2 linked regions of the Bdellovibrio bacteriovorus HD100 genome follow. The protein of the gene in region 1 interacts with the protein of each later gene in a pairwise test. Links are inferred from orthologs where the notes say so. Each region holds a gene or a part of one and is shown on either strand. Other genes may lie near its edges. The genes, in order: ung and ndk.

Region 1 (14,524 bases):
AAATCTGGATCAAGCCGGATAAGATCGGTGTGGAGCCTGGCTATGCACAGAAAAACTTTGCTGACAGCTTCGGTTGCAGTGATTTGATTCTGGTGGCTTCGCACAAAGGCCGTGGTGGTTCCATCACGTTGAATCAGGATGTCGACATGTATGTGGCGAAAGCCCAGGATGCCGGTGAAAAAAATCACAAGACCTATCCGCACAGACATTTGTGGGTGCAGGTGATCAAAGGCGACGTGCAGGTGGACTCCAATTCCCTGACAGCGGGTGACGGGGCTGCGATCACGGACGTTGAGGCACTGAAGCTTTCCTGGGGCAAAGGGGCTGAATTCATTCTGTTCGACATGCCTTAATCGCAAAGGAATATGAGACGGTGCAGCTTTATGCAAATCGTAAAGTCTACAAATTGGAATCGACAGATGTGAAAGTGAAAATCGAAGTTGAAGGGCCGGAAACGCAAATCAGTCGCGAGATCTCCTTCCGCGGTGATCTTTCTGAGGAAGAAAAAGCGCCCACGTTTACGACGGGGCGCTGGCATTCATAGAATCATATTAAATCGACTTTATAGTTGTCCCAACTGTTTCAAACCCTCTTCGGTCTTTTTGCAGCCTTCTTTGAAGGTGTCGCTGGTAATGTCTGTGACTTCGTATTTAACTTCAGCCTTGCATGTCACTCCTTCATGCTGTGGAAAAAGTCTTTTGCAGGCGCCGTGGGCGGCTTTCATTTGCGCCAGGATTCTGTCTTCGTTCGGAATCCCACCCAGAAGGATTTGCAGGTGGTTGAACTCCAGAAGGACATTGTTGTAGTTGGTGATGAACTCTTGGGTGCAGTAGCCGTTGGCATCCACTGAATTTGTTTTGGCATTGCCCTCATCACTGCCACCACCGCCGGCACAGGCCGTTAGCATGGACATAACAAGAACGGTGCTTAGAAGTTGGATGGTTTTCATTTTAAATCCCCTTTGTTTTCTGTCCCAGTTTTCAGAAGCTGGAACTAAATTTTAGAAAAACAGCGGGTTTTTTCCGTCCCCGCTGCGGTATCCGATATGGACGACTCGCGGAGACGTAAAAGCAATGGCAGTGCCAAGGGGATTTAATAGGAATTAGAACTTACGGATCAGGCCGACAACGATACCACGGATTTCAACCTCATCAGGGGTGTACCACATGGATTTCATCGTTGAATTGGACGGGCGCAGTTCCACCATCTTATCTGCGTCCCCAGTTTCCGGGCGGGGGCGCAGATAGAAGCGTTTCACGGTGGCTTCATTATCTACCGTTGCCACAATGATATCGCCGTTGTTGGCGGAATTTTGTTTCTGGATCAAAATGATGTCTTCATCAAAGATCCCGTCTTCGATCATGGAATCGCCCTGCACCTTTAGCGCAAAGGATTTGGAAGGATTTCTGACCATGGAAGGGGGGACGTCCACGAACTCGTCGTGTTTGATGGCTTCAATAGGTTGGCCTGCCGCCACTTTCCCAAGAAGGGGAAGTGACAGGATCTCGTCACGAGCCTGGAGGAGCTGAGTGCGAGGAGACCCTGTCTTCGTCGAGACCGTTTTTGATTGCAGTTGATCCTGAACCGCCGAAGCGGAGTGGAGCACCTGAATGGCTCGCTTCAAGTTCTGGGGATTTGAGATATATCCCTTGTTCGTCAGCTGCTTCAGATAATTCTGAACCGAGTTGAACGAAGCCAGACCGAAGTGATCCTTAATTTCTTGATATGACGGCGAAACTCCTGAACTTAAGATGTGCGCCTCGATAAACTCGAGGACGGATTTTTCTTTCGGTGTCAGTGGTGGGAGGGGCGTTTTCATCGTCATAACTTACATACGAACTTACAGTGTAAATTATGTGTAAGTCAATAGCCTATTTTCAAAAAAAGAAAGGACCAGCCTTTGGGCCAGTCCTTCGTTGTTTTTCGCGCTGGAAGCGGGTTTTATTGCTTCTCAGGGGCTTTTCCAGCCTCGTCATGCTTCGGGGCCGGGCCTTTGTGCGCTGGGCCGTTGGAAGGGCCATGATGGCGGCGGGAAGCATCCACCAGCTTTTTGGTCGCAGGGTCCACCGGTTTATCGACGGCCTTCAGGATTTCAGCGATACGGTTCAGGTTCGTTGCCCAATCGGTGAAGATGATCTGGTTGGCCGCCGCATTCACATTCATCTCGCCATCACGGGAAGGCAGGATGCGCAGATCACGATTCAGATCCAAAACAGAAACATGCTTCAGTGTCGCCACCCAGGTGTACATACGCTGAGGTGAAATCGCAGGCACTTCCGAGCTGACCTCGATCAAATCACGCTGCACATTGCGCGCGGATTTCACTACCATCACGTCGTTTTGTTTGCTGATAGCAAAGCCGTTGGTGGCAAGGGCAATCGACAGGTGATTGAAGGCTTCTGTTGGCTCAAGAGCCTCTTGATTGTAGATCGAGATTTTCCCGCGCACGCCCGGATCAATAATGAACTTCTGCCCCGTGGCCTTCGAGTAGATCTCGATCACCTTGGTCAGTTCTTCATTATTGAAATACATTTTGATTTTGTCGGCAGCGGACGCCTGAGACACGGAAAGAACGGAAACAAACAAACTTGAGATAACGTACTTAAGCATGCATCCTCCTAGCGCTGTTTAGGCTAGGAGACCTTCCAAAGGCGGGCAAGTCCAGCTTTACAGCAGACCCGCCACGCAAGCTGCCAGAGCCTGTTCAGCGTAAGGGGACAGAATCATGCGGACTTGGTTGTCGCGGGTGGTGGATTCCGTATAAAGGTCACTGACGTCGTTCATATGCTCAATCAGGCAACCGGCCTTCTGAGTTTTGATTTCCATTTTAACCAGGCACTTTTTATTGCGCACGGAACAGCGGATGTCGTTGTAATGAACGCCCGGGGTGATGTTTTCCTGATTCAGGGTCGCCAGCAGCGTGGTCTCGTCCTGAGACGACAAAAAGGCCTGGGCAGGAGTTGCTGCCAAAGCCATGATTGCGGCAAGTGTAAGAGTGATAGTTTTCATAGAAGCCTCCTTGTTTCTAGCTATGCTTCAATAGCTAGTTTTAACAAGCAGGACGTCATAGGTAAAAGGTATAGAAAGAATTCAGATATGCACGTAAAGAATATTATTCCTTACGTGGGCATTCTTTCTTTTCGTCGTGGCAGACCGGTTTGATATCGGCAACCACCGGCTGTGACTCGGAAGCCACTTGGCGGGTGATCACAGGGATTGGTGTGGAGTTTTTGGCGTGGCTTACCGGCGCCATCGAGCAGTTTTGATAAAACAGTATCACGACGGGATTGATTACCAGCATCGCTACGAAACTAAAACTACCTCTATTCAACATACTTGCCTCCACACTGAGTCCTAATGGTCACACCCTTTCTTTTACGGACGAAAGCCTGCAAGACTTTAGTCAATTTGTAAGGATTCTCAGCTTGATTCAAAAAAAGGCGTTTTCTCATCTTGAGAGAATTCGCAGACACAGCGATAATGATTGCTGAGTGGTTAAGAGGACTATGAAAGCATTAATTTTTAGCGCGATCCTTATGACAGTTGTTGGGGCGAAGGCGAACTTCCCTGATCTTCAGCAAGACTGTATCAATGAGCTCAAAAAATTTCCAGGAGCTTGGGACGACAAGCTTTTGCAACAGGCCTGTGCCAGAGTGCAAATCGATACTCAGTGCGTGAGCGCTGAAGGTCGTCCTATCTATCACTACGAAAAGATCTCTTCCACACCAGGAGCCAAAAAGGTTCTGGTGTTCAGTATGATTCACGGGGATGAAACGCCGGCAGGCACCGTGGGCCGTTACTGGATGGAGCGTTTGGAAGGCATCGACCCGCGCAATTCCTGGCGTGTGATTCCGGTGCTGAACCCGGATGGTGTGAAATACAAAACCCGCTACAACGCGAACAAGATTGATATCAATCGCAATTTCCCAACCAAAGATTGGGATGCGGGGGCTTTGACTGCGTGGAGACGCTCTACGGGCTCCAATCCGCGCCGTTTTCCGGGTAAAGAAGGTGGCAGCGAGCCTGAAACCAAGTGCGCGATGAAGCACCTTGGTGACTTCCAGCCGGACTTTATCGTGTCTGTCCACACGCCGCTCAAAGTTTTGGATTACGACGGACCGAAAGTGAAAGCACCGCCAAAGTTTGATTATCTGCCTTGGAAATCTCTGGGGAACTATCCGGGAAGCCTGGGGCGCTACATGTGGGTGGAGCGTTCAACACCGGTGCTGACGATGGAGCTGAAAGACAACCTGCCGCCGAACCTGACGCCGTTTGAACAGCTTCAGGATATCATCGGGACGCTGGTGAAGTACGAGACCTCTGCAGAGCAAAAAAAAGAGGAGACTTCCACAGCCTCCTCTCCAACAAGCTTTTTACCTGTCGCCTTGGAACACTAGTTCCAGGGCTTTTTAGAAATCACTGATAGAATCTTCAAGACCCGGGAAGTCGATGAACGGGTTTCTGTTCCCTTGCATCTTGTGGATCGCGTCGTTGCGGCTGATTTCTTCGTCATCGAGTGGATCTTCTTTGGCCCACTTGCGCAAAGTCGCTTCCTGACGGGAATCAATTGGCAGGTCATATCTGACAGAGAAATAGAACAAAGCGCGAGCCACGTTGCCGCGGTGATTTGCCGGCGGCATGAACACATCAGCTCCACCTTGGGAAGCGCGACCGAAGCGGGACACTTTGCATTTCAGGATTTTTCTGTCCTGAACAACTTCACCGAAAGGGTTGTTGCCGCGGATAGAGTTCATTTCGTTGTCGGTCGGGTACAAGTGATGCATGTCCGCTTTCTGCATGTTCTTGTTGTGACGACCCGAGAAACGGCTTTGTGGCCAGGTGTGTTCGGTGTTCACGATGTTGCCATCCGGGATTCTGCCCGGAGCCGGCGCGTTGCCGCCGCGGAAGTCATCAGAGCCACGGATAGAGTCGCAGTAAACGTCTTTCACTGCATAGTCGCCGTGACCTTCATCAACCAAATAGAAAGAACCCAGAAGGAAGGTACGAGCACCGTCGTAGCCCAAAGAAACATGCTGATAGCAGTTGTCGCCGCTGCAGCCGTTTACGATCTGATCGTAGCTGCCGTTCACACGAAGGTGGAAGCTGCGAAGGACAAATTGAATATTCTTTTTCAGATCGTCGTTGGAAATTCCAGAAGCCAGATCGTGGTGGAATTTTTCACCATAATAAGGAACATCGCCGGAAGAAGGAGCTGCTTGAACCAAGGTGCAACATAGCGTGGACACAAGCATCAGCAGAGAAAGTGCGGTCAACTTCACAAAGAACCTCCATAGTCAGGCATTTGAGGTGCCTGGTAGAAACGCTGCGCCCTATTCGCAACATATACGGGGAAACACTATGAAGTTATTTCCAAAAGATTCTGTGGTTGCAACAACTTAATGAAAACCAACCGTTTACAAACAAATTTGCGCGGCGCGGAGGTGTCATATTCGACAAATTATCGGAAACAGGGCGGTTTTTAGCCCTGCTTTTTAAGATTTTTTCAGAAAACTCTCTGACATTTCAGGCGCAGGTCCCAGATTTTTTGCCACTCATTCTGGAATATCAAAGCCGCTTCGCGGGACTGAGTCACAAGGCGGGCTTGCAGGGACTTTTTATCCAACTGCAGTTGATTCCAGATATCCGGAGTGTAGGTCAGGGTGGAGCCCTCTTCCAGGGCATTCACTTTCAGGAACTCCGGGGATTCCTGCATTTCTTCACCGGCCCAGGCGTGGATGTAGGTGGAGCTCAGGAACTTCGTGTGAAGACCCTCGGCCCGATTATAGATGTTTTCATACTGTGACAACGGGATGTGTTTCAGCTCGGCCTTGGCATAGCGCTGACCATCGCGGTAAGGCACCGAACCGATGCAGACTTCCACCTTGTGCATTTGAAGTTTGGCCAGGTCCGGCTTCGTGACTTCGCAGGCGTAACCTTCGTCAGCGGGCCAGTCGGATGTCAGAAACTCTTGGCAGTTATGGGCCCAGGACAGAGCAGGGAATAAAAGCATGGCAAGTACAAGCAGGCGGTTCATGAGTACTCCTGAAAGCGCTGGTTATACCGTAAAGCCTGTGGGCCTTCCAGATCACGGGCCGTGCGCCTGAAAAACTTTCCGAACTGCTTAAGGTTCAGACAGGGGACTACGGCTTTCGCGGTGAATCTTGTCGCTGTCAAAGCGATGTGGAATACTGCCGATGTTTCTGGAGGGGTTCCTTGGTTAAGTATTTGATGATGGAGATTGAAAAGTCTCAGCTTATGAAGGCTGTGCATGACAACAACAGCCTGGTGCTGGATCTGGAGTGCATTCTGAGTGTGGTGGATGAAACCACCGACGTTCTGGAAAGAGCCAACAGCAGTGTCACCACTAAAATCACCATCAAAAATCCCCGCCTGAACCGCGTGCCACCTGTGGGCTACGTGTCTGAAGGGCAACTGGAAATCGACGACAAACCAAAAGGTTTCCTGCCGCTGAATCTGGAATACAAAGGCGACTTCCGCCTAAGCCTGACCCTCGGCCCGGATGAGTTCGAGACCGAAGGGGATGAGATCATTATCAAGACCGAGAACTCGGAGATTCCGTCGGGGTATCGTAAGATTCCCGCGATGGGGTGGTAGTTTTCTATTGCAAATAATTTGCGATCGTCCAAGGATTCTTGCGATCCATGCAGGACCATATCTGAGAAGTAAGTAGCGCAGCAATAAGAAGTATACCAAGTATTTTTGCAATCAGAGTTATCGTTCTTTTCATTATTCGTGTTTCCAGCTCTCGATTTCGTAAACGAGCCTTATGAAATAAAATCTCTGGACGTCATGATTCGTCTTAACTCCTGTTCCTGCCTTAGATTATTTGACTAGCAGCTCTAAGCTGACCTTGGCTCGGGAGTCTTCGGCGGAAGGTGGAAACTTCATCACCTTGATTTTGGAGATAATGCAGTCTTCAAATGCTGGGTCTTTGAAGTTCATGTCGCGAATGCGCGGATTCTTTACAAAGCCATCTTCATTTTGAATCCAAACAAGCGTTGCCCTTCCATCCAGGCCAGGCGATCTCTTTAATGCATCTTGAATGCAGGACTTGAAAGCATCCTGGTTCTGATCGAGCGTGCGATTGGTCGCTTTTTCCGTCGCGTCCAATCGTTCTTCGCGCGTAGGTACATTCGAACAAGAAGAAAGAATCAGTGTTATCAGGGCAAAGAGAGTTACTTCCTTCAATCGATACTCCTTGAGATTGAGTGTATAACCTTGTTTCATTAATTGGCTGACGTAAAGGCGACTTCAGCGATGACTACCTCTGGGGGGACGCGGAAGCGTACAGGTAAGATACTGTTACCCGTGCCACTTGTTACTAGAAGGTGGTGGCCATCCTCATGAATTAGGCCGTAGCGATACCTATCTTGAAACTGCGAAGGGACAATCGGTGAGTTGATGATGGGAAAGTTGACCTGTCCCCCATGAGTATGGCCTGCAAGCACTAAAGAAATATCAGAAGGAATGCGGGGGAAAACGTCGGGATTATGTGTAATTGCGATAGACGGAATTTCAGAAGCTTTGTGTGCGGCTATATAGTCCCACAGATGTTCATCCTCCCAGTAGTCGCCAAGGCCAATCAGTCGAAGCTGCGCACCTTTCCATTTAAGATCAATGTGCTGATTGTCTATTAGTTGGACATTGTTTGTAGTTAAGGCTTGCACTACGTCTGTTTTGCCTGACCACCAGTCGTGATTCCCAAGGACTGCGTAGACACCCAATGGTGCTTCAAGTTTCTTTAGCTGATGAGCTGATTTAACAAATGCTTCGGCGCTTCTTTGGGCAACGAAGTCACCGAGAAAGACGATTATATCTGGTTTTTCGTCATTTAAGGTTCCTACAATTCGTTCGAGTCTTTTCTCATCACCAAAAAATCTTCCAATATGAATATCAGAAACGATTCCAATCCGAAGAGGACTGAAGTTGTTTTTGTGAGCCATTGTAAGGCTATATCTTTGGGTGGTGAGAGAGCTTGGTTCTAACCAAAAGGCCCAAGCTGCCAAGATTCCGCCTACAAATACCAAGATGTACATTAAGAATGCTTTAAGTCGCTTGATCATTGATCTATTCTGAAAGATTGAGTGCGGCGGGTACAGTCAAATAGCAGTGAAGGGAAAAGGCTGCGGGGGGGCAGCAGCCTTTCGGTGTGTCTCATTAGTAAGCGAAAATCTTTTTAATGTCTTTGTCGATCTCGGGTGTGATTTCAACCTTCAGGGCGCCCAGATTTTCCTGCAGTTGTTCGATGCTGGTGGCACCAAGGATCACGCTGCTGACGCCCGGTTGGGCGGCGGTCCATGCCAGTGCCAACTGCGTGCGGCTGCATTCTAGTTTGTCGGCGATGCCTTTAAGTTCCCACACGCGCTGACTGTTCTTTTCGGTATAGAAGGTGTCCTTCAGCCAGTCGATGCGCGACAGGCGTCCTTCGCTGACGCCTTTGTCGTATTTTCCGGTCAGCATGCCAGACGCTAACGGAGACCAAGTGACCAGGCCCATGCCGTGTTGTTGGGCTTTGGGTTGCACATTGGTTTCAAACTTGTCGCGTACAAGCAGGTTGTATTGGGGCTGTTCGACTTGCGGTTTGTAGTAACCACCCTTGTCACAGATATCCATGGCTTCCTGAATCTGTTCTGCGGTCCATTCGCTGGTTCCCCAGTACAGAATCTTTCCGTGATGAATGAGGTCATCCATGATGCGCACGGTTTCTTCCACCGGGGTTTCGGGGTCATAACGATGGCAGAAATAAATATCCAGATAGTCCGTGCCGATTCGTTGCAAAGACTTGTTCACGGATTCCAGAATGTGTTTGCGGGAAAGACCCTTGTCGTTGATGTCTTCACTCATCGGCCAGAAGACTTTTGATGAAATCACCAGCTCGTGGCGGGGGAAATCTTTTAAAGCGCCGCCCATGATGCGTTCGGATTCGCCTTTGGCGTAGATGTCGGCGATGTCGAAGAAATTGATTCCGGCTTCATAAGCCAGGCGCAGAATGCTGCGGACGGAAGTGAAGTCTTTGACGGTGCCACCAAAGGTGGTCCATCCACCCAGAGAATAGGTGCCGATTTTAAGACCGCAACGGCCAACGCTGCGGTAAGGCATATTGGGATTGAACATCGGGGCCTCCTTGCAGAAGCCCCATTATCTTAATGAAGAACCGGATGTTGCAAGTAATGATTGATTTCGATGATTCGGTCTTGCTGACTGACCACGGAATCCTGAATCGCCACCAGCTTTTGCATCAGATTGTCTTTAGCAAGCCTAATGGCTTCGAAGATATCCTCGTGGACGCCTTCAGCCTCTGCCTTCGCGCCGCCCTCGTTTAAGACGATGGCAATACGATACAGTTTCTTCAGACCCTCGCGGGTGAATTCGCGCCCGTCTGTTTCATACTGGAGCGCAAGTTTTCGGGGATCCCGGGCTACTACCGCAACCACAGTCTGTGGAGTCACAAAGTGTTCAAACTCTGCGATCTGCTGGTAGATAAAGGACTTAACCTCAGGATTTTGCTCAATAAGCTCAATGGTGGGGTTGAGAAGGGTCGTCATAGGCGGCCTCCTTTTCCTCGTAGTTATAGTGTAACAATGGGGTCGAATTTTGTCTGGTCAAGAAGACTGGCACCGAAAAAATAATTTGAAATCGAATAGGTTTGCATTAGAATCCCGAACCTGGACCATGGACCTGTGTCAGATTGAGATGGAAAATATTAACTCAGAAATCAAATTAGACTCATCTTGGAAGCAGCATCTGCATCTCGAATTTGAAACCGAGCGCATGCAGAAGCTGAATAAATTTTTATCTGCTGAATACAAAGCGGGTAAAACAATTTATCCCCATGGCGATGACTACTTCGCGGCGATGAATCTGACTCCTTTTGACAAAGTGAAAGTGGTGATCGTCGGGCAGGATCCTTATCATGGCCCTGGTCAGGCGCACGGACTTTGTTTTTCTGTGCAAGACGGCGTTCGTTTTCCTCCGTCTCTTAGAAACATCTTTAAAGAGCTTCACGACGACGTGGGCGCGACCATTCCACAAAGTGGCTCCTTGACCAAGTGGGCTCAAGAAGGTGTGTTGTTGCTAAATGCCGTGCTGACAGTCGAGGACGGAAAAGCCGCTGCCCATCAAGGCAAGGGCTGGGAAGAGTTCACCGATAAGATCATCCACGTGCTGAACGAAGAAAAAGAAAATCTTGTGTTCATTCTGTGGGGTTCTTACGCACAGAAAAAAGCGTCCTTCGTGGATCGCAAAAAACACCTGGTGCTTGAGGCCGTGCATCCATCACCGCTGTCCGCTCACCGCGGATTCTTTGGGACCAAGCCCTTCTCCAAAACCAATGCCTATCTGAAATCCAAGGGTATTGGCGAAATCAACTGGAACCTGGTTTAACTCCTTCGGGGGGCGTCCAAAATAGATCCATCCCGGTGTTTTATATCAAGCCTGCAAGGGTAAAAGCTCTAGTCTTCGCTGGGGACCTTGGCTAAGATATAAGAAGGTCTCAATTATTCACCGGGAGGATTTATGAGATGGCTTGTTATGGTGGCTTTCGTGGCACCCGTCTTTACAGGCTTGAATCCGGCACAGGCGGGTCCGTCGATCCGTTTGGTCGCAAGTGAACACTCCACCATCACCGCAGACACCGTTAAAAGCATCCGTGCTGATGGCAACGGGCTGCTGGTGGTCTTTACGAAAACAGCCGGAACCTATTATCTGGATCGTGATGTCATCAACTTTGAGACCTACCGCAGAAGGCTGGAAGAAAGTCTGAAAAATCAGAAGCCTGTCAGCGTCAAGGCCGAGCAGCATCAGCTCAATATTGTTGAAGTAAAATAAGGCCCCGTTGTAAACTGGTCTCCGTCGTAAGGAGACCTTTTATGCGTCATATTGCTGCTGCTTTTGTAGTGTTGTCCCTGGCTTCCCAATCCTTTGCCACTTCCGCTGAAGAAGTGAAAACCAAAACCGCTGAAGCAGCCACTGCTGCGGCTGATTACACCAAAGAACAAAAAGAGCAGTTCCAAAAAGACATGGAAGAAAATCTGGCGAAAATGAAAAAAGAAATCGCCGAGATGAAAGAAGCTGCCTCCAAGAAAACCGGCGAAGCAAAAACTGAGTACAACGATCAGATCAAAGCTTTGGAAAAAAAGCAGGAAGAAATGAAGAAAGATCTGGCGAAGATGAAGAAAAGCTCAGGCAAAGCCTGGGGCGAAATGAAAAATGGCATGAGCAAAGCGTGGGATGCGATCTCTGATTCCTACGGTAAAGCCAAAGCCCACCTGTCAGAAGAAAAATAATGAAAAAAAGCTCACTGCTCTTCACCACCGAATTGCCTCGTCCCGCAGACCTGGGGGAAGAGCTGTTGTTGATCCACGACGAGATCTTGCCTCGTAAATCCAAGACCTTCAAAAAATGGATGGCGCAGTTTCCACTGCGTTATCCGGTGAAGGCCGGGGAATCTCTTAAGTCCGTTCAGAACTTTCCCGAACACATCACCAAAATCGTGAAGCTGTGTGAAGGCGCTTCCAGCCGGCGTTTGACGGTGGTGGTCGCCGGGGGCGGCAGTGTCGGGGATTTTGGCGGCTTTGTTGCCAGCATCCTGAAGCGTGGCGTTCGTCTGGTGCATATGCCCAGCACCTGGCTTTCGGCGATTGATTCTGCTCATGGTGGCAAGACCGCTTTGAATGTGGGATCAGCGAAAAACCAGATTGGCACTTTCTATCCCGCTGACAAGATTGTTTTGTCTCGTTCGTTGCTGATGGCTCAGCCGAATGCCCGAGCCTTTGAAGGTTTTGGCGAACTTCTTAAGATCGCTTTGATTGCCGGGGGACCGCTGTGGCGGGATCTGTCGAAAGATACGAAGTGAATGTGGCGGTGCTGTGGAAATACCTTTCCAGTGCCATTGATGCCAAATACAAGGTTGTCGCCAAAGACCCGGAGGAAAAATCCGGTCATCGTCATATTTTGAACTTGGGTCACACCTTGGGCCATGTGCTGGAAACCCAGTACGAACTGCCACACGGGGTGGCGATCAATTACGGGCTGGAGTTTGCTTTGCGCTTCAGCTTGCACAAAAAGATCATCACACCTGCTGAATACGAAAAGCTGATGCTGTCGCCTGTGATGGGCTATCTGCTGTCGCCGGTGCGGGATGAATTGCTGCAGACCAAAGAATCGGTTCTGCGTGAATTCAGAAAGCAGCTTCTGAGTGACAAGAAAAAGACGTCGTCTGAAGTTCTGCGCTTTGTTTTCCTAAAAAAGCCCGGCCAGTGTGTCGTGCGTGAAGTCAGTGTGGATGACATCCTGGTGGAAGTCTGCCGCCAGAAAGAAGATGAACTCAATGGCTGATTTCCGATTTCAGGGCGAGATTCCTGGTTCTAAATCCATTTTCAATCGCGCTTTGATCGTAAAAAGCTATTTTCCCGTGTTGGATCTGCAAGGGCATTCCGATTGTGACGACGTCGTTCACATGCGTGAAGGTCTTAAAGAGATCCGCGAACGCAGCCGCATTGATTGCGGCGAAGGCGGCACCACGTTCCGCTTTATGGCGCTTCGGGCGTCCCGCATGCGCGGGGTCCATACTTTAGAGGCCACACCTCGTCTGTTGCAAAGACCGCAAAAAGGTTTACTGGATCTGTTGTCTCAGTTGGGTGTGCAAACCCAAATCAAGAATCGCGAAATGTTCGTGGTGTCTGAAGGGTGGAAGCGTCCGCGCACTCCATTGAAAGTAAACACCTCTGAATCCAGTCAGTATGCTTCGGCATTAATTCTGAACTGCTGGCTTTTGGATTTTGATCTGGAATTTGAGCTGGTCGGCGACAAGGTTTCTGAATCGTACTTCCAGTTGACCGTGCAGATGCTGAAAGAGCTGGGCATGCGCATGCAGGTTCAGGGCAACAAGTACCTGATCCCGGCCGGCCAGCGTATCAGCAAGCTTGAATACCGTGTGGAATCCGATCTGAGTTCGGCCTTCACCATGGCGTCTGCTGGCGCCTTGGTGGGCGGAGCCAAACTTTTGAACTATCCGGTGAAAAGCTCCCAGCCGGACGGTATCTTTGTCGAGATCTTCAAACAAATGAACATCGAAACAGAAATGGTCGAAGGCGCTTTGTGTGTGAAGCCTTGCGCAGGCTTGCGTGCGGTGAATTGGGATCTTTATCAGTCCCCGGATCTGTTCCCGGTGCTGGCGGTACTTTGCAGTTGGGCCAACGGCAGCTCCAAGCTTTACAATGCGCCTCATTTGGCGGCGAAAGAAAGCAATCGCATTGCCAAGATTGCTGATTTGTTTGAACGCCTGGGCATTTCCCATGAAGTCTTGCCGGATGGCATGATCATTCATGGCAATCCCCAGCAAAGCCTTAAAAAAGGCATCACTTTTGATTCCGATCAGGATCACCGCATGGTGATGGCGGCCACTTTGATGAAGCTAAAAGGCCATGACATCACCATTGAAAACCCCGAGGCCATCAATAAGAGTTTTCCAGAGTTCTGGGACATGATAGGTATCAAGGCATGATTACAGTCGTCGTTGGCCACCGCGGAACCGGAAAAACTGAAATGATGAAGCGTCTGCAGATATACCTGCGAGACGAATCCGCGGAGATCATTGACCTGGATGAATCCATCGAAGAAAAAATCGGAAAAACCATCCCCGAACTTTTCTTAGAGCACGGCGAGGCCTATTTCCGCGAGTTGGAGCGCCAGCTTTTCCTTGAGACTTTGCAAAAGCCCCACACGCAGATGTTCCTGGTGCTGGGGGCGGGCTTTGATCTGTCTGTGATCCCAGAAAACGTGCGCGTGCTGTGGGTTCGTCGTAACACCGATCTTGATGGCAGAATCTTCTTAAACCGCCCACGCCTGAACCCGGAATTGTCCCCGCTGGAAGAATTCCACAAGCGCGCCGTTGTGCGCGAAGCCCGTTATCGTGAACGAGCCGATGAAGTCTATCTGATGCCGGAAGGTCTTTTTGAAAATCGCCATCACGCCATGGCCGTTGAAAAAGCTCTTCTGACTCACAATCTGCATGACATCGGTGGCGCGGTGACGATCCCAGCTGAAGTCTTTGGGACTGAGAAACGCTGGGAGCTTTTCAAAGCCCGCTTCCTGAACCGAGGTGTGGGTTTGTTTGAGCTGCGCGATGATCTGCTGACTTTTGAGCAGATTCAGCGCGTGGTGCAGGAAATGGCCAGCGAGCGTCTGCTTTATTCTTTCCGCACAAAGCCTGAAAACGCCGAGGCCCTTATGCAGGAGCCTTTGATTGCAGTTTTAAGCCGTGTGGCCTGGATTGACTGGCCGGTGGAGCTGGGATCGCCCGAAGATCTTCTGCGGGTGATTTCATCTGATAAATTGATTTTGTCTTTGCACGATGAGTCCCGCAAAGAATTGTGGCAGCAGTTTGAAAAGCAAGCCGCACATTTGAAATATGCGCCGATGGTCGATACCTTCAGTGATCTGAAGAAGGGCCATGAATGGCAGCAAGGCGAACCTTCTCGCCGCAGTTTCCTGCCGCGGTCCC
Region 2 (14,549 bases), 290 kb from region 1 along the record:
CCTCGGGCTGGCCATCGATAAAACGAACGGCCCCGATTTCTACGATTTGATCTACTCCAGGAACTGTACCAGTGGTCTCTAAGTCAAAAGCTATGAATCTCATGAAAACATTGATACAAAATGGATGGGGCTGTTTCAACTAAAGAGTGTCCCCGTGAAGGAGTTCCTGACTGTGTCATCCAAGTCTGGAAAAATTATAAGCTTTTTGCCCGAAAATATTGATGTCTCAGTGAGTCAAAAGGATCATTCTGTTTTGGCTGTGGCCATCCGGGCGAAGGTGCCGCTGAATCACACCTGTGGCGGAAATGCGACCTGTGGGACGTGCCGGGTTTTGGTGGTGAAGGGCCTTGAGAAGCTGCCTCCGCGCAACGAGCTGGAGCAGGAGATGGCCGAAGACCGGGGGTTTCAGCCATTTGAGCGTCTGGCCTGTCAGATCGAGCCAGTGGACGGGCTCACCGTCGAGATTCCACTTTCAGATGATTAAGGGCGGACATAGAATGGATTGGTGTAAATCCACGTGATCCATTTTTTCGCGTCCGGGATGGGCAGCATCGGACTGACCCGCACCTGCACTCGATAAGTTCCCGGCTCTTTGATTTCAAAGACCGGCTCTGGATCGTTCTTTCTTGCGACCACTTCACCGTCTTTGATGATCATGATTTCAAAAAAGTCCTGGGGCTTTGCCGGAAGAATCACTTTCAGGCTCATGTTTTTACTGAACTTCACCTCGGAGCCCATCATGTGGCTGTGATTGCCATCTTCGATAGTGGCTGAGAAGCCTTTTGGATCCCCTAAAGTATCCAGCGCGATATAGAAGCTTCCGTTTTTAATGGCATTGAAGATCTTGGTGCGGTCACTGTTGAAGCTTCCGGTCAATTCGGACTTTAGCAGCACGTGATTGCTCATGAATTCAAAGCTGCGTTTATAACTGGGGAAGCGAATGAAGTAATTTGCCAGAGGAATCGCGCGGGCCGAGGCTTCTGTTCCGGCATAGACAACCACTTTGCGCTGCTGGCTGAGTTTGTTTAACAGTGCGATTTCATCCGTGGGTTCAGTGTAAAGCCGAACGAAGGCCAGGCGCGGATTGAAAGGGTAAATCAAAAGGCTCCAGATGGTGGAGATCTTGGACTCAGCCCAGGCGCGGTTGATCAGACTTTTCATGTTCAGCAGCTCAAACCCATCAAGGCCTGAAGGAATCTCTCCAGACCAGGAGTAACCCGCCTTGTAAGGGTGGGCCAAAATCGTCAGTGTGTCTTTGCTGGCGCCGGTTTTCTGCGACAACAGATCCGACAGTTTCACCTGGGCATCACCCAGGTTGGCCCCGATGCTTTCTTGATTCAGCGAATAGTAAATCAAACGGGAATCCAGATAGCTGTACTTGCCGGCGTTAAAGACCAGCAGATTTCCGTGGTAGGATTCAAACGTCGTCGGGATATTAAAAACGTTGTAATCGGTGAAGAAGATAAAATCCAGATTGGCCAGTTTTGCTGAAGTGATGACAAAGCTGGAAGTCGCCGAACCGCTGGACAGATCGGTGTGCACATTCAGCACACCTTTGTAGTCATACAGATTTCTTGAGGAGTGTTGTGAGGTGATTTGTGGTGGTACCACAGCCAGTTCGTACTGATTCAGATAAAATCCGTACAAGAAGAAGGTCACCAGCAAAAAAGAAAGAGTTGCAATTACTTTCATGGTCTTGTGAATTCCAACAGGACAAAGTCAGGAGAGATTTTTCGAATCTCTTTCATCTGCCATTGTTGTTCGGAAATCCACTTTGGTAAACCATTTCTCTCGCGCTTCACTAAATAAAAAACTTTGCCCTGCGGCTCGGCTTCCGGGAGTGTGTCAAAGAAGTCATAACGGCTGATTCCCTTGAGCTTAAACACCGGAACTTTGCTGAAATACCAAAGTGAGGCCGCCATTTGATAGCTGCTGGCGTAAAGTGGACTCACTTCTTTGGCCACGCTGCTCAGTTCTTGGAAGACATAAGGCTCTTCGACTTTGTCACTGAGCTTGCGCAAGGACGGTGTGAACAAGGTTGCCAGCACCACGGCGACAATCGCGCCCCAGAAGATCACGTAAACTTTTGTCCACTTTTGCACCTTCGGATGGAATAGCGCCAATGCCAGGATCGCCGGATAAGCGATGATCGGCCAGTTGGCTTCCACCAAAGCGCGGAAGGAAGTGAACAGGAAGAACAGCAATGGACCCCAGCCGAAATAGAACAACCAGCGCAGGTCCTTGGGAACTTTTGCCCGCAAAGCAGCCCAGAAGATCAGGGGGAACACGATCAGGATTTGCCCAAGGATGTAGGAAAGGGTCCATTCCGGGTTGTAAGAGCTTTTTTCCAAGCCGTGTTTGATTTGGAATTCAAACGAAGCAAAGTCATTCTGATAATTCCACAACAGAACCGGTGTGCAGAAGATCAGACCGGACACAAGAGTCAGCAAAACCCCATTCCAGCGCACATCCTTCCAGCGCTTCTCTGCCGTCAGATACACCAGCAGACACGGCACGAAAAGAACGATGTGATACTTGGAACAGAACCCCAGGCCTAACGCCACTCCCAGCCAGATGTAGCTGGAAAGAGCTTTTTTGTCGAGAGCCTGCAGAGCCAGTAAAATCGCCAATGACCAAAAGAACATCACCGGCAGATCCGGAGTTACGATCAAAGAGCCAAACCCCAGAAGCGGGGAGAACAGCACCAGATAGGTCCAAACTTTGATTTTATCAAAATCGATCTTGTCCTTCAGGATATAGAACCACACAGCCAAAAGCCCGTGACCCAGAATCACCGCCGGCCAGCGCACGGCGTTCATGAAAGGTTCAAGAAAGTGTCCAAGATAAAAAAGCCAGGAAACCAGAGGGGGATGGTCGAAGTAGCTCAGCTGGGGGCGCTGGGCCCACACCCAGTAGTAGGCCTCATCAGCACTCAAGGGGATGAGTGCTGACAGAACAAGTTTTACCAGAAGGCTGATCCACCAGATGCGGAATAGATCTTTCAAGACTAGTAGCTCAAGCGGATGGGTTTGCCAAGGTCACCCGGAATGCCGACTTCTTTTCCGTTCAAAATCAGATTCACAGCGCCACCGTTGGAGAAATTGATCTTCAGACCGCTTTTGCTTTTGAAGGTGTGAACCTGCTCAGCAGACAGACGGATCTTTTGCGGTTTTCCGTTCGGAGCGGAGTATTCAATTTCGACTGAATCCAAAGCCTCCACGATCAGCTCCACGGGTTTGCCGGACTCAGGTTTTGGAGTCGGAGTGGGCGTCGGACTTGGTGACGCCACTGGTGTCGGGGACGGAGTTGCGGTCGGAGCAGGACTGGGAGTCGCCGTCGGTTTCGGAGTTGCAGTCGGAGACGCCGCAGGAGTTGCTGCAGTCACCGGCGTTGAAACTGCCGAAGTCGGAGACGCTGCGGGAGTTGCAGTGGAGGACACGGTCGCTGCTGGTGTTGGAGCGGTCGTCAGGTTGCCCAGCGGGCCCGGAGTGGCATTGGGATCCACTTCAGTCAAAGTGCCGCCATCAATGGTGGTGTCGACCACAACCGGAGTGGCCCCTTCCATGGTCTGCGCGACTTCCGCACTTGGAACCTCGGCTTCCTTGGAATATTTGTCGATCATTTTTTTCGTGAACAAAATCAGGCCCACCAGAATAACACCCAGACCCAGAATGATGTAGGTTTTGGTGTTCTTATTTTCTTTCAGGGACTGCATGCCGTGGTTGGAACTGGTTGGCGGCGGGGTTTTGCGAATCGGCGTGACAGTGGCTTCCGGAGCCGGAGCTGCTGCTTCCGCAGTGCCTTCAGTTGCCGCACCTGCCGGTTTTGTTTCTGATTCGGTTGTTGTTCCCGCTGCTTTGGGTTCTTCTGTCTGGCGGATGTAAGGTTTGGGTTTTGTTGAACCCATTTCCTCGTAGAAGACTTCAAGAACCTGATCTGAGTTCAGGTGCAGGAAGTTGGCATAGCTCTGTACAAAGCCGCGCAGAAAGGTCTTTGCCGGCAATTGGGTTTCATCACCCTCTTCGATGGCTTTAAGAACCTTGCTGCTGATTTTCAAAGAAAGACCAATTTCGTGCAGGGAGAGGCCTTTTTCCTCGCGGGCTTTTTTTAGAAGTTCTCCGGTCTTTTTCATTAATGTCCCTTTCGAATCAAACTGAGCATTCCCTTGGCTTTGTCGCGATACTTACCGGTGGGATAGTATTTTATCAACTCTTCAAAGCGGGCGACGGATTTTGATTTCTCGCCCAGACGATAGTAGGAAAGCGCGCTGTAGTAGTGAGGCTCATCATACAGATTCTTCTGGCAGAATCCGATAGCGCGATCCAGGGCTTCGGCAGCCCGACCATAGTCCTTTTCTTCAAAGAACGTACGGCCATAGTAGGTGTTGGCGATGCAGTCATCCGTTTGAGAGTCCATGACCTTGCCAAAAGAGGTGCGGGCGGCTGCATATTCTTTCTGATTGAACTTAACCAGGCCCAGATTGATGTAGGCTTTTTCCGGATTTCCATAAGTCAGATCATTCAGCACCAGCTGGATTTCTTTTTCAGCATCGGCATAACGACCGGCTTCAATCAGCACGCGGCCCAGGTTGTTGCGTGCATCAGAATAGCGGGGTTCAAGACTCAAAGCCTGGCGCAGATGTTTTTCGGCCAGATCCAGACGATCGCGGAAGAAATAGACCTGACCCAGATTGTTTTGAATGACGGGATTTTTGGGATCCAGTTCCTGCGCCTTCAGCAGCTCCTGCAAGGCATAGGGATAAGCACCAGTCTCGATATGGGCAACACCCAATCGAAGATGAAGTTCGGCTTTTTGTTTTTCCTGTGCCGACCGGCTGGCACAACCCAGCATCGTCAGGGCGCACAGAGCGAGAATCCATTTACGCATGCTAAAAAGGTATCATTAGAGGACTAAGAGTCAACCCTGAGTTCCGCAATAGTTTCCACATGATCCGTCTGCGGGAACATCTCGAAAGTCTGCACCCGGTCGAGCTTGTACTTGATGCCTAGTTTCTGCGTCTGAGCAAAGAACCAGTTAAGATCCCGCGCCAAAGACACTGGGTGGCAGCTGATGTAGATGATCTTGCGTGGCTGGGCGGCGGCGAGGGTCTGCATGGTGTATTCGCTGGCTCCGGCCCGAGGAGGATCCAGGACCACCAGATCGTCTTTTCCAATGCTGGCCCGGCGCATGTAGGTTTCCACATCCGACATGAAGTAGGTCATGCGCTTGTCGGTGATTTTGGAACGAGCCCGCTCCACGAGCTTCGGGTTGAGTTCCACACCAATGATTTCCGAGCCGGCGTATTTTGCCGCCAGAGGGAAGGTGAAGTTCCCGGCACCGGCATACAGGTCATAAACTTTTTTGTACGGACCGTCGCCCGCCCAGTCCAAAGCCGTGCGCAGCAGGTCCTCGTTCTGAAAGCGATTCACTTGAGAAAAACCGATGCCGTCATCTTCGTCAGTGATCAGGCCATAGCGCACATCACCTTCTTCGGCGATGTACATCTCAAGACGCTGAAGATCTTTCGCATTTTTCTTTTCGGCCCAGGCCTTCACCTCGGCAAATTTATCGGTCAGAGTTTCTTCCGTGATCAGGCAGTCCATCGTTTCCACGATCTGGTGGGAATTGCGCGCAAAGAAACCGAAGCGGCCGTTTTTGAATTTCGGCTGAATGCGGTTGCGATAGCGCAGCACACGCGGACTTGGTTGGATGGGAAGATAGTTGAATTCCAGATCCCGGTTGAACTTTTTGATCGTTTCCAGAACCAGCGTGTGTTTTTGACGGCGCTGTTCTTCCTCGGTGATGTGCTGCCAGTTGCAGCCGCCGCAAGTGTGCGCCACCGGGCAGGGTGGTTCACGACGATGGGGGCTGGCCGTCAGAATTTCGACCACGCGGGCTTCCATGAAGTTCTTTTTTACCAGAGTGATTTCCGCCAGGATTTCTTCATTGGGCGCTGCTTGAGGAACGAAGACAACCATGCCCTCGTGTCGAGCGACTCCAGCACCGCCAATGGCGAGTTTTTCAATATTCAGTTTGATCTTGGAACCAAGAAGGGGAGCTTTCGCTCCCCTTTGGTTTGATTTCGCAGACATTTTATATCGCTAATTTCAAATTTGAATCTGTGAACGATTAAACGTTGCAGATTTCGTGTTTTTCGAAGAACAAAGCCAATTCACGAGCTGCAGACTCTGGAGAGTCAGAACCGTGAACTGCGTTTTCACCCACGTTGTCGCCGAATTTCGCGCGAACTGTGCCTGGGTTTGCTTTTTTAGGGTCCGTAGCACCCATGATTTCGCGGTTTTTCAAAACTGCGCCTTCACCCTGAAGACACATCAACATAACCGGACCGGAAGTCATGAAGGACACAAGCTCACCGAAGAATGGGCGTGCTTTGTGTTCAGCGTAGAACTCTTCAGCTTTTGCAGTTGTAAGAACGGTGATTTTCGCAGCAGCGATTTTCAGGCCGTTAGCTTCAAACATGCTCACGATATCGCCGATAGCGTTTTTCTTCATGGCATTTGGTTTGATGATAGAGAATGTTTGTTCGATAGACATGGTGTCTCCTTGTTTATTAATGACAAACTGTTTTAGTAATCTCAAAGAACCTAGGAGTTTTAACGAATTGAGTGACACATGTCCACTCTTGGTTTCCTTGGTTCGGCATGTTCACAACCAGTTTTGTCTGAACAGCCAGATCGTGGCCTTCGGACGGGGTGGTGAAGTTCTGGTAGGTGATCTGATAGCTTGCGCGGTTCTGCCAAAGATTCAGGGTGAACTCGACATCTTCGGTGGTCATGATCTGGATTTCATCAACACGGCCGGCGAATGCGGGACTGGCGGCCAGCAAGGCAAAAACCAATAATTTCTTCATCTTAGATCTCCTGAGTGGCCCTTAAATAGAGGCCGGAAGAGGCGCTGTCAATGGAAAATTGCCGCATGGGGTTATAGGCTCTTCTATATTCGAACTGAATCCTGGGATAGCGTTTTTTCCATGCATTCCTCAAGATGGATCCTCACTTCTGTCACGATTCATGCCCTTGCTTTGTCAGCCCTGTGGCTGGGAAAACCTGCGGTTATTGAAGTGCCCCACAGTCCGGACCCGATCCCGGTGGAGTTTGCAGTTGTCGAAAAATCCCACGCGCCTTCCGCGGGTCCGAAAAGAGGGATCCCTTCCGGGGCGTCGCAAGCCATGGGTGCGAAGCCCGGGACGATAACAAAGTCCCTGTTTAAAACCTATGACTTCAATGACAGTGAAGATGTCACTGAAAACTCTGACGGGCCTGCGAGAGACTTTCGGGATCGCGCCACCTATGCACTGGAAAGTGCCAACGTCTTTGCCGACACTGACAACTGGGATTATCACCGCGAGGTTTTTAGGCGCATTGACAGCGAGCTGATGTTTGATTCGATTCTTGCTCAGTACAATCACTTCGGCACCGTGATGCTGCAGTTTGAAGTCGATGAAAAGGGCTATCTGCTGGAAAAATCACTGCGTGCGTCTTCCGAGGATCCAATTTTGAAAGTGCATGCCGTGCGCGCCGTTAGAAAGGCTTTGACGGAAAAGTTCCAGGAGCTCAAGTGGAGTTCAGAAAACACCATCTTCCAGGCAAAGTTTGAATTCTTGAGTGATTCACCATCATTGAATTTTCGCAAGCAGCGCGAGTTTGGCAAACCGGTGCTGAACTTCACCCGGGCCACCAAAGAAAAGCCGGTGGCGACAAATCTGCAGGATCATCTTTTAAACGGCGGTATCGACTATGATGCTTTTGCCATGGTGGAAAGATGGCAAAAGTATAACAAGAAAAAACGCCTGGACGTGGGCGAGTATGATCCCTTCGCCCATTATCGCAAAGATCCGGCGTATCTGCTTTAGAATCTGATTTTAAATGAAAACCCCAGTCCCAGCGGAATCAGGCGGTCGTCATCGCCCTTGGAGCATTTGTTTTCCCTTCGGCAATAGGCATCCGGCAGGAACAAGTTCATCTCAAATCGATTCGGAGTGTTTGCCGCTTCGTTGAGTGATGAATTGATGGTAGAGACCACGTTCAATGAATCCAAAATTGTTTTTTCGCGTTCTGCACCGGCAATGGCGTTCGAGCGCACGCGCACGCGGCGGACGATGCGTTCAGCGGATTCGCGGTCCTTTTCGGTCAGCTGGTGGGGGATATTTTTTAAGGTAAAATGCACGATGGCTGAGCCAAAATTCATTTCATGCAGCATGGACAGGTCCGACACACGCACCTGGGCCACGGTGGCTTGGTGGCGGCGCACGGCCACGCGGATCATGTTGTTCGAGGTTCTGGCACTGGGCAGAATGAAAAGCAAATTGGTGCGACTGGCGCGAACGAATCCGGCGTTGGTGTCGCGGATGCTTTTTTCGGCATTGCGGGAGTTGTCGATCTCGGCCATAAAGTCCCATTCGTCTATGGGTATGGTGATGACCACGACGCTGAGGGGATTGAGCTCATCAGCGGCACACAGATCCTCTTCCAGAGGGACCAGGTCTTCCAGACTGCGTTTCGTGGTCTGGCATTGCCGGTGGTCGCGCGTGTCGACGGCCACCATGATTCCACGAGCGTGGGTTTCACGTTCTTCGTTGAATGTGTTGGCCTGCGCCCCCAGGGACGTCAGCATCATTGCAAATGTAAATATCAGCTTGGCGTTCTTCATCGTCAAATCTGTCCGTCGCAAATGTTAAATGGAGCGCATAAAGCTAAGCGCAAATTCCACGTTCTTTTTAATGGCTTCAATTTCCTTCATTTGGGCCGAATTGATCAGGCTTTCCACATTCTTCTGCACTTCATCGTAGATGTCAGATCCCTGGTTTTGTTTGTGCGAGGAAAGACGCTGAACCTGCTCCCAGTCCTGCTCCGTCGGCAGACCGTAACCTTCCGCACCTTTCAGGAACGAAGCCGGCTGCGAGAACATGTCGCTGATTTCAGTCAATGCGGTCACGATCTCTTTTTGACGGGTGGTTTCGCCACGTTTGGCGGCCTGTTTTTCTTCCTTGATCACATGCTGGGTCAGATCTGCTTTGATCGCGGCCGTCAGGAAGCGGTGGGCACCGTTTTCAAGCAGCACAATCGCAGCCGCCGCTTTACGACGGGTTTTGCCTTCCAGCTTGTTGATGCGCGAATACAGACTGCCACGCTGGGAGGCCGTCAGGCTGAGCAGTTCACGGAAGTCTTTTTGATTAACACCAATAGTGTCTTTCAGAACTTTAAAGCTCATCTCATAGCGGTCCCGGTAGGAATCAAACAGGTAGCCTGTGTTGATGGCCTGGGTGCGGTTTGCAAAAACGCGATTGTCAGCGATCTTCAGGCGCAGCAGATCCTTTTCAAGACCGATCGGGGTTTTGGTTTCCAGATAGATCAGTTCCGGGCGGAACAAAGACCCCTTCATCAGGTTCAACGATTCCACCGCGCAGTTGTTGGAGGTGAAATAGTAGCGGCCGTCATAAGACCAGTGGGTTTCAATCGTGCGGGTCACGAACTGGCGGATTTCATCGCGAGACAAATTCATAGGGACACTTCTTAGATCACGCAGCTCCGTCTTGGTGTATTCATCAATCACCTGATGCATGGGCACCAGGAATAGACGCGAAGGATAGTCCCCGGTCAGACCTTTAAGGGTGTTGATCTGAATGCTGTTCACAAAAGCGCGGTAAGAAAGCACGATATGCTGATCCAGATCCTTCAGGCAGTCGGGACCGACAACTTTTCTTTCCGGAGCACACATCACCAGACGGAACATGGAATGACCCCATCCGCTCATCATTGCTTCACCTTCTGCGGCCAGCAGATAGTGCACCTGATAGATGCGGCTCGGATCAATACTGCGGAGCGGGCTGTCTTTACCCTTGAAGTCCGGGATCACATAGTTGAGTGGCACCTGGCAGCCGCTGTTCGGGAAAGGGGTGTGTTTGAATTTGGTGCGGAACAGGTGGTACAGTGATGGACGACGGCATGCATAGTCCGGGTCCATCAGGAAATATTCCATATTCACCGCGAAAGATTCAAAGGCGCTGGTCAGCTCATAAATGTCAGGACTGCGGTGTTTCATCCAGGACTCGTCGCTGTCAACAAACCCTGCAATCATTGTGAAATACGGATTTTGTGAATAGCTGCGATACATGTTTTCGTAAGGCTTGCACTCGGGGCTGGTGCGGGTGTTTTGGCGGTCCTCTTTTTCCTCTTTGCACACACGGATCATGCGGGCCTCATCCGCATCGTGATCGTTCAGTTTGTCATAAGCATGAATGGTCTCATGCACGACGGTTGCCAGAATCTCGCGATAGAAGGTTTTGTGAGTGCGGTTGGTGCGCGTGGCATTGCTTTCACCGCGGCGAATTTCTGGAATGGCTTTAAGGTCGATGCGCACTTTGCCCCAGGACAGTTTTCCCAAAGCGTGATCGCCGTTTTCTTTGAGGCTCTCAAAGCGGACTTCCAGAGGTTTTTTGAATTTGGATTTAATGGAAACCGGCAGCAGTTGTTCGGCCTGTTTCAGCAGAATCTGAGCGTTTTGTCTGAATTGTTTGTCTGCGGGTCCTTCGGTCAGAGAGTAACTGAATGAAGCATGAGCGCTGGAAGCCATTAGCATCGCGGCGACAATCAATCCTGCTTTATTCATCGGTCTCTCCTTGTTTCAAAATGAGACAAACCTGCCCGGACTTTGGAAAATCCAAGCCCTGCTCTGAAAGTTAATACAAATTCAGTGCCAGACTATGGGGACCTAAGTGATTGATATGAAAATAAAAAAGGGCCACCTCGCGGCAGCCCTTTTCCAGAGAAGAGGAGGAGATGAAGCGCGAATTACATTTTCAGGATGCCTTCAGCAAGTTCAAGATCAGAAGCCTGAAGTTTTGGGTTTTCAGCGCGGATCGCTTCCAACGCTTTTTGCAAAGCCACACCACGGATCGCGCCATCAGAAGCAACCATCGTTGCAGCATCTTCTTTAGCTTCAACAACAAGTTTCAAAGTCTGACCAGAGATAGAAGCGGACGTCGCCACAACACCACCTGTAGTCATCAAAGGGATCGCCAGGATGGAGTCCACTGTGGAGGTCACAGATGCAGAGTAAACCTGAGAGATCTCAGTGGCTTGAGCCATAGTGGCAGACAACAACAAAGCAACGACAACGGACTTTTTCATGGATACTCCTAAAAGGGGTTTAATGTGTTTTTGGTTACTGGCTGGGGAGTATTGCAGCAACAGTGCCAAGGTGTCTCAGGACGGGAATTCACGGACTTGCCGGAAATTCATGGTAAATACGATGCTGGCTTGTGTTTAGGGATTGAACAGCGGACGCCAATAAGCGCCCGCGTTTGATGGTTGCGATGGAACACTCGCAACGAAAAAAATTTTAAAGTGTCTGCAGGAATTGGATCAGATTGTATTTGTCTTCGGCAGACAGAATTTCTTTTCCGTCTTTGATGAAGATTCCTTCGTCGTGACCCATGTTGCCCATGCCCGGATTGCGGGTGTCGTAAAGATGCTCGCGCGTCTTCCACGCCTTCGGTGTCTTGTCACCGATAGGGTAGCCACCGCAGCTAAAGTCATAGTCCGTGTCTTTGTTCAACGCTTCACCGGAGTAATAGATCGACGGACGCTTCTTTGCCGGAGTCAGCAGCACACACAGATTCGGGATCGAGTTGTTGTGCATGTACGGCCATCTGGCCCAGATGCCCACCAATGGTGGCGGCACATAACCTTCCTGCGCTTTGATCACGATCCCGTTCTTTTTAGAGATCTCCAGATCATTCAGCTGCTCCAAAGACTTCATGCCCTGACGGCGGAACGGGTCGGTGCCGACATTCACTACCGGGGTTTTTTCTTTGTAGCGCACTTCGACGGTTTTCAGGCGCTCGGCTGCGGACAGCACCAAGGCCTGCGGCAGGTTCCAGGCTTTTTCATAGTGGCCGTGGCACTTGGCGCAGGTGTTTTTAAAGATCTGCTCGCCGGCTTTGGCGCGTCCCAGATCGATTTTTTCCGCCGGGTAGAAATCGGTGATGTGCGGAGCTTCAGACGCAAAGACGGCCGTGGTCAGCTCTTTGATGATATGATCGTTGTCAGCCAGCCACTGCTCTAACTCGTGCAAATCCGCTCCGCGCCCGATTTCATTCCAGATTAGATTGGTGAAGATCGGGTTGCCACTCAGAACGCTTCCGTCCGACAGCCAGCGGTTTTTGTATTTCACGTTCCACCACACGGCGGGTTTGGAATCGGCGGGCTTGTTATCCAGATAGGCATCTGCCCGCGGTGATCTTGCGGCTTTGTCGCTGTAGTTGGCGTATCCGTCTTTGGCTCTGCGATTCAGGGAAAGACTGACCTGCGCCAAAGATGTATCCAGGCCCAGGGCGATGGGTTGTTTCAGTGCCACGGATTTCAGACGTTCTTTGGACTCCACCAACAAGGCGGTTTCCGCATCGGTGGCGCGCGTGTATGCCTGAAAGATGTGCGGATCCATCAGGGGCATGACTTTCTTGGCTTTGATGAAAAATTCATTCGCGCGCGGGAATCGGTTGGTCATGCCCAGGACTGTTTTGCCAAACAGGTTGGATGAATGGCAGGCCGCGCAGCTGAACGTGAAACCTTCAGCGCCGTTTCGTTCAATCAAACCAAAACCCATCAGGGTGTCGGGGCGGATTTCATTCGGATAGGGAACGGCATAAACCCCGCGTTCGTTTTCAAGCGGGTACTTGTGCAGGCCCAGATTTTTTAAAACGTCCTCAAAACTTCGGAAGCCACTGAGGCCTTTCATCAGGCTTTGAATCCATTTGCGCAAAGGATTGCTGTTCTTTTCTTCAATCAGGCGGCGCACGGGTTCGTAGGGTGGCAGCATTCCGGTGACGGTCACGGGATAGACTTGGGCGTGGATTTTTCCCTTATTCAAAGTGGCCTGGAAATCAAAATCGTTCCACGAATAAATGTTGGATCTCCCTCCCGGGGGGACCGGGACTCCGGCTGTCCAGTCGGGTTCGGATTGGGCAAAAGCAGTCGCGGAGATCAGGGTCAGAAGGAAAAAGAACTTCGTCATTCCCGATGCTTACATTGTCGTAAGATTACTAGACAATAATATTCTGTCGTTTGACGGGCAGAGCTGGCCTCCAAAGCTTTTAATGGGGGCCTAATGAAAAATTGTAATGGTGTGTTCCTTTTATTAGAAGGGGAGCACTATCTGCGTCCAGGATCTGGTGAAAGCAAAAATCTAAGTTAACATGAAACTGTTAACAGGAGTTTTATGGCTTCCGAGTCCGTTAAAGTGATTAAAGTAGTGCGTTCCTCACCAGCCGCCAAAGCTGAATCCGGGGCGGCGCCATTGGCCGACAATATTACGGAGATTCGGGAAAAGGCGCGTGAGTTTCTGCTGTCTGCTCTGCAGATGCTGGCTCCTGAGACGCCGGGAATTGGCGTGGATGTGGTGATTGGTGAAAAGACCACCCAGTATGTGGTCCGTTGCCCGAAAGAGGCCATTGGTCGTGTGATCGGCCAAAAAGGCGCAACGATCATGTCTTTGCGCCAGGTGGTGGGAGCCATCATGGGGGCGGCCGGGTCCCGTGCCGTGATCGAAATTCCTTACTACCCCGCCGACAAATAGGTTTCTGGCGTATCAGTCTTCACGATGAAGAAGGCAGGATGATCACGGGAACAGAGGACAGCAGACAGGTTTTTCTGGAGGTGCTTCCCAGGAACACGGTCAGCAGCCGATTGTGAGCATGAGTGCCCATGACAACCAGGTCATAGCCTTCGGTCAGTTCATCCTGGATGTCGTCAGCAAGATCCCTGTCATGCTCTATCAGCTTTGCCTGCACGGTCAGTCCGTCCTCTTTGAAGCGCTCCATTTTCTTTTTCATTTGGATCCGGGCAAAGTCTTTGATCTCTTGAACCTCTTTTTCCAGCGAGTACATGGGAATGCGGCTTTGGGCATAAATCTGGCGCAGTCGCATGATCGGGTCCCCCACGGAATGCATCAGCGTCACGCGGGCCTTGGTTTTTTGTGCTAGCTTGCGGGTGTAGGCTTCCGCACGGCTGCTGGCGGAGGTCAGATCCGACAAAAGCAGAATGCGCAATCCCGCACGAGGATTTGCCGGAAATTCAGCCGAAGAATAATGGGGGCCCAAAACCAGAACGGGCCGGCGTGAACGACGAAGAAGCTCTTCGGCCACGCTTCCCAGAAAGAATTTCGAAAGACCTTTGTGACCGCGGGTTCCCAATACGATCAAATCGGGATTCAGCTTTTTTTCCCATTCCAGTGCTTTTAAAATCGGGTTGCCCCGGTCCAGATGCAGTTCACTGCCGGGATTGAGGGCCTCTAACTCGGCTCTGAGTTTGGCGGTCATCTGGGGGTTGCGCTGATCAAGGCTCTTGATCTTGTCCCCTTTTCTCAGGCGCTCAGGAATATCTTCAACGTAGAGAAAGTGAAGGTCGGCCTTCAACAGCCGTGCAAAGTGGGTGGCGATGCTGCGAAGATCGTCGGATCTCTTTCGGGCTTTTTTTGACTGAGCCATGATGTCATCAGCCACAAGAATGGAAACAGAGGCCATAAAATCT

Evidence for each region.
Region 2: the proteins of ung (region 1) and ndk interact in binary tests that used the Escherichia coli proteins (3 or more experiments, as listed by UniProt). The link is inferred for Bdellovibrio bacteriovorus HD100 from one-to-one orthologs.

The regions. Positions count from the first base shown.
Region 1 is NC_005363.1:3,405,450-3,419,973, reverse strand. The notes cover bases 8,845-11,559. They hold ung (uracil-DNA glycosylase), read left to right. Parts: upstream 8,845-9,714; coding sequence 9,715-10,404; downstream 10,405-11,559. Other genes in these bases: BD_RS18445 (dehydroquinate synthase/iron-containing alcohol dehydrogenase family protein), read left to right, coding at 11,306-11,559; BD_RS16005 (sll1863 family stress response protein), read left to right, coding at 10,890-11,306; BD_RS16010 (hypothetical protein), read left to right, coding at 10,537-10,848; BD_RS16020 (hypothetical protein), read right to left, coding at 9,165-9,566; BD_RS16025 (aldo/keto reductase family protein), read right to left, coding at 8,845-9,135. In the rest of the region: BD_RS16085 (pirin family protein), read left to right, coding at 1-353; BD_RS18215 (hypothetical protein), read left to right, coding at 407-544; BD_RS16080 (hypothetical protein), read right to left, coding at 563-949; transcriptional repressor LexA, read right to left, coding at 1,103-1,819; BD_RS16070 (type II secretion system protein D), read right to left, coding at 1,942-2,610; BD_RS16065 (hypothetical protein), read right to left, coding at 2,668-3,009; BD_RS16060 (hypothetical protein), read right to left, coding at 3,113-3,334; BD_RS16055 (M14 family zinc carboxypeptidase), read left to right, coding at 3,507-4,397; BD_RS16050 (endonuclease I family protein), read right to left, coding at 4,410-5,279; BD_RS16045 (hypothetical protein), read right to left, coding at 5,504-6,034; BD_RS16040 (hypothetical protein), read left to right, coding at 6,214-6,615; BD_RS16035 (AgmX/PglI C-terminal domain-containing protein), read right to left, coding at 6,844-7,209; BD_RS16030 (metallophosphoesterase), read right to left, coding at 7,248-8,084; more of BD_RS16025, read right to left, coding at 8,179-8,844; more of BD_RS18445, read left to right, coding at 11,560-11,875; BD_RS18440 (3-dehydroquinate synthase family protein), read left to right, coding at 11,845-12,357; and 2 more genes. UniProt on the Escherichia coli protein: Excises uracil residues from the DNA which can arise as a result of misincorporation of dUMP residues by DNA polymerase or due to deamination of cytosine.
Region 2 is NC_005363.1:3,687,044-3,701,592, reverse strand. What follows is about bases 4,843-7,582. They hold ndk (nucleoside-diphosphate kinase), read right to left. Parts: upstream 6,556-7,582; coding sequence 6,130-6,555; downstream 4,843-6,129. Other genes in these bases: BD_RS17500 (hypothetical protein), read left to right, coding at 6,992-7,582; BD_RS17505 (hypothetical protein), read right to left, coding at 6,572-6,871; BD_RS17515 (class I SAM-dependent RNA methyltransferase), read right to left, coding at 4,911-6,092; BD_RS17520 (tetratricopeptide repeat protein), read right to left, coding at 4,843-4,887. In the rest of the region: BD_RS17545 (3'-5' exonuclease), read right to left, coding at 1-103; BD_RS17540 (2Fe-2S iron-sulfur cluster-binding protein), read left to right, coding at 125-484; BD_RS17535 (CehA/McbA family metallohydrolase domain-containing protein), read right to left, coding at 481-1,692; BD_RS17530 (ArnT family glycosyltransferase), read right to left, coding at 1,689-3,005; BD_RS17525 (helix-turn-helix domain-containing protein), read right to left, coding at 3,008-4,132; more of BD_RS17520, read right to left, coding at 4,132-4,842; more of BD_RS17500, read left to right, coding at 7,583-7,873; BD_RS17495 (hypothetical protein), read right to left, coding at 7,870-8,670; BD_RS17490 (DUF7844 domain-containing protein), read right to left, coding at 8,695-10,629; BD_RS17485 (DUF2388 domain-containing protein), read right to left, coding at 10,812-11,150; BD_RS17480 (c-type cytochrome), read right to left, coding at 11,362-13,035; BD_RS17475 (KH domain-containing protein), read left to right, coding at 13,240-13,596; BD_RS17470 (universal stress protein), read right to left, coding at 13,616-14,542. UniProt on the Escherichia coli protein: Major role in the synthesis of nucleoside triphosphates other than ATP. The ATP gamma phosphate is transferred to the NDP beta phosphate via a ping-pong mechanism, using a phosphorylated active-site intermediate.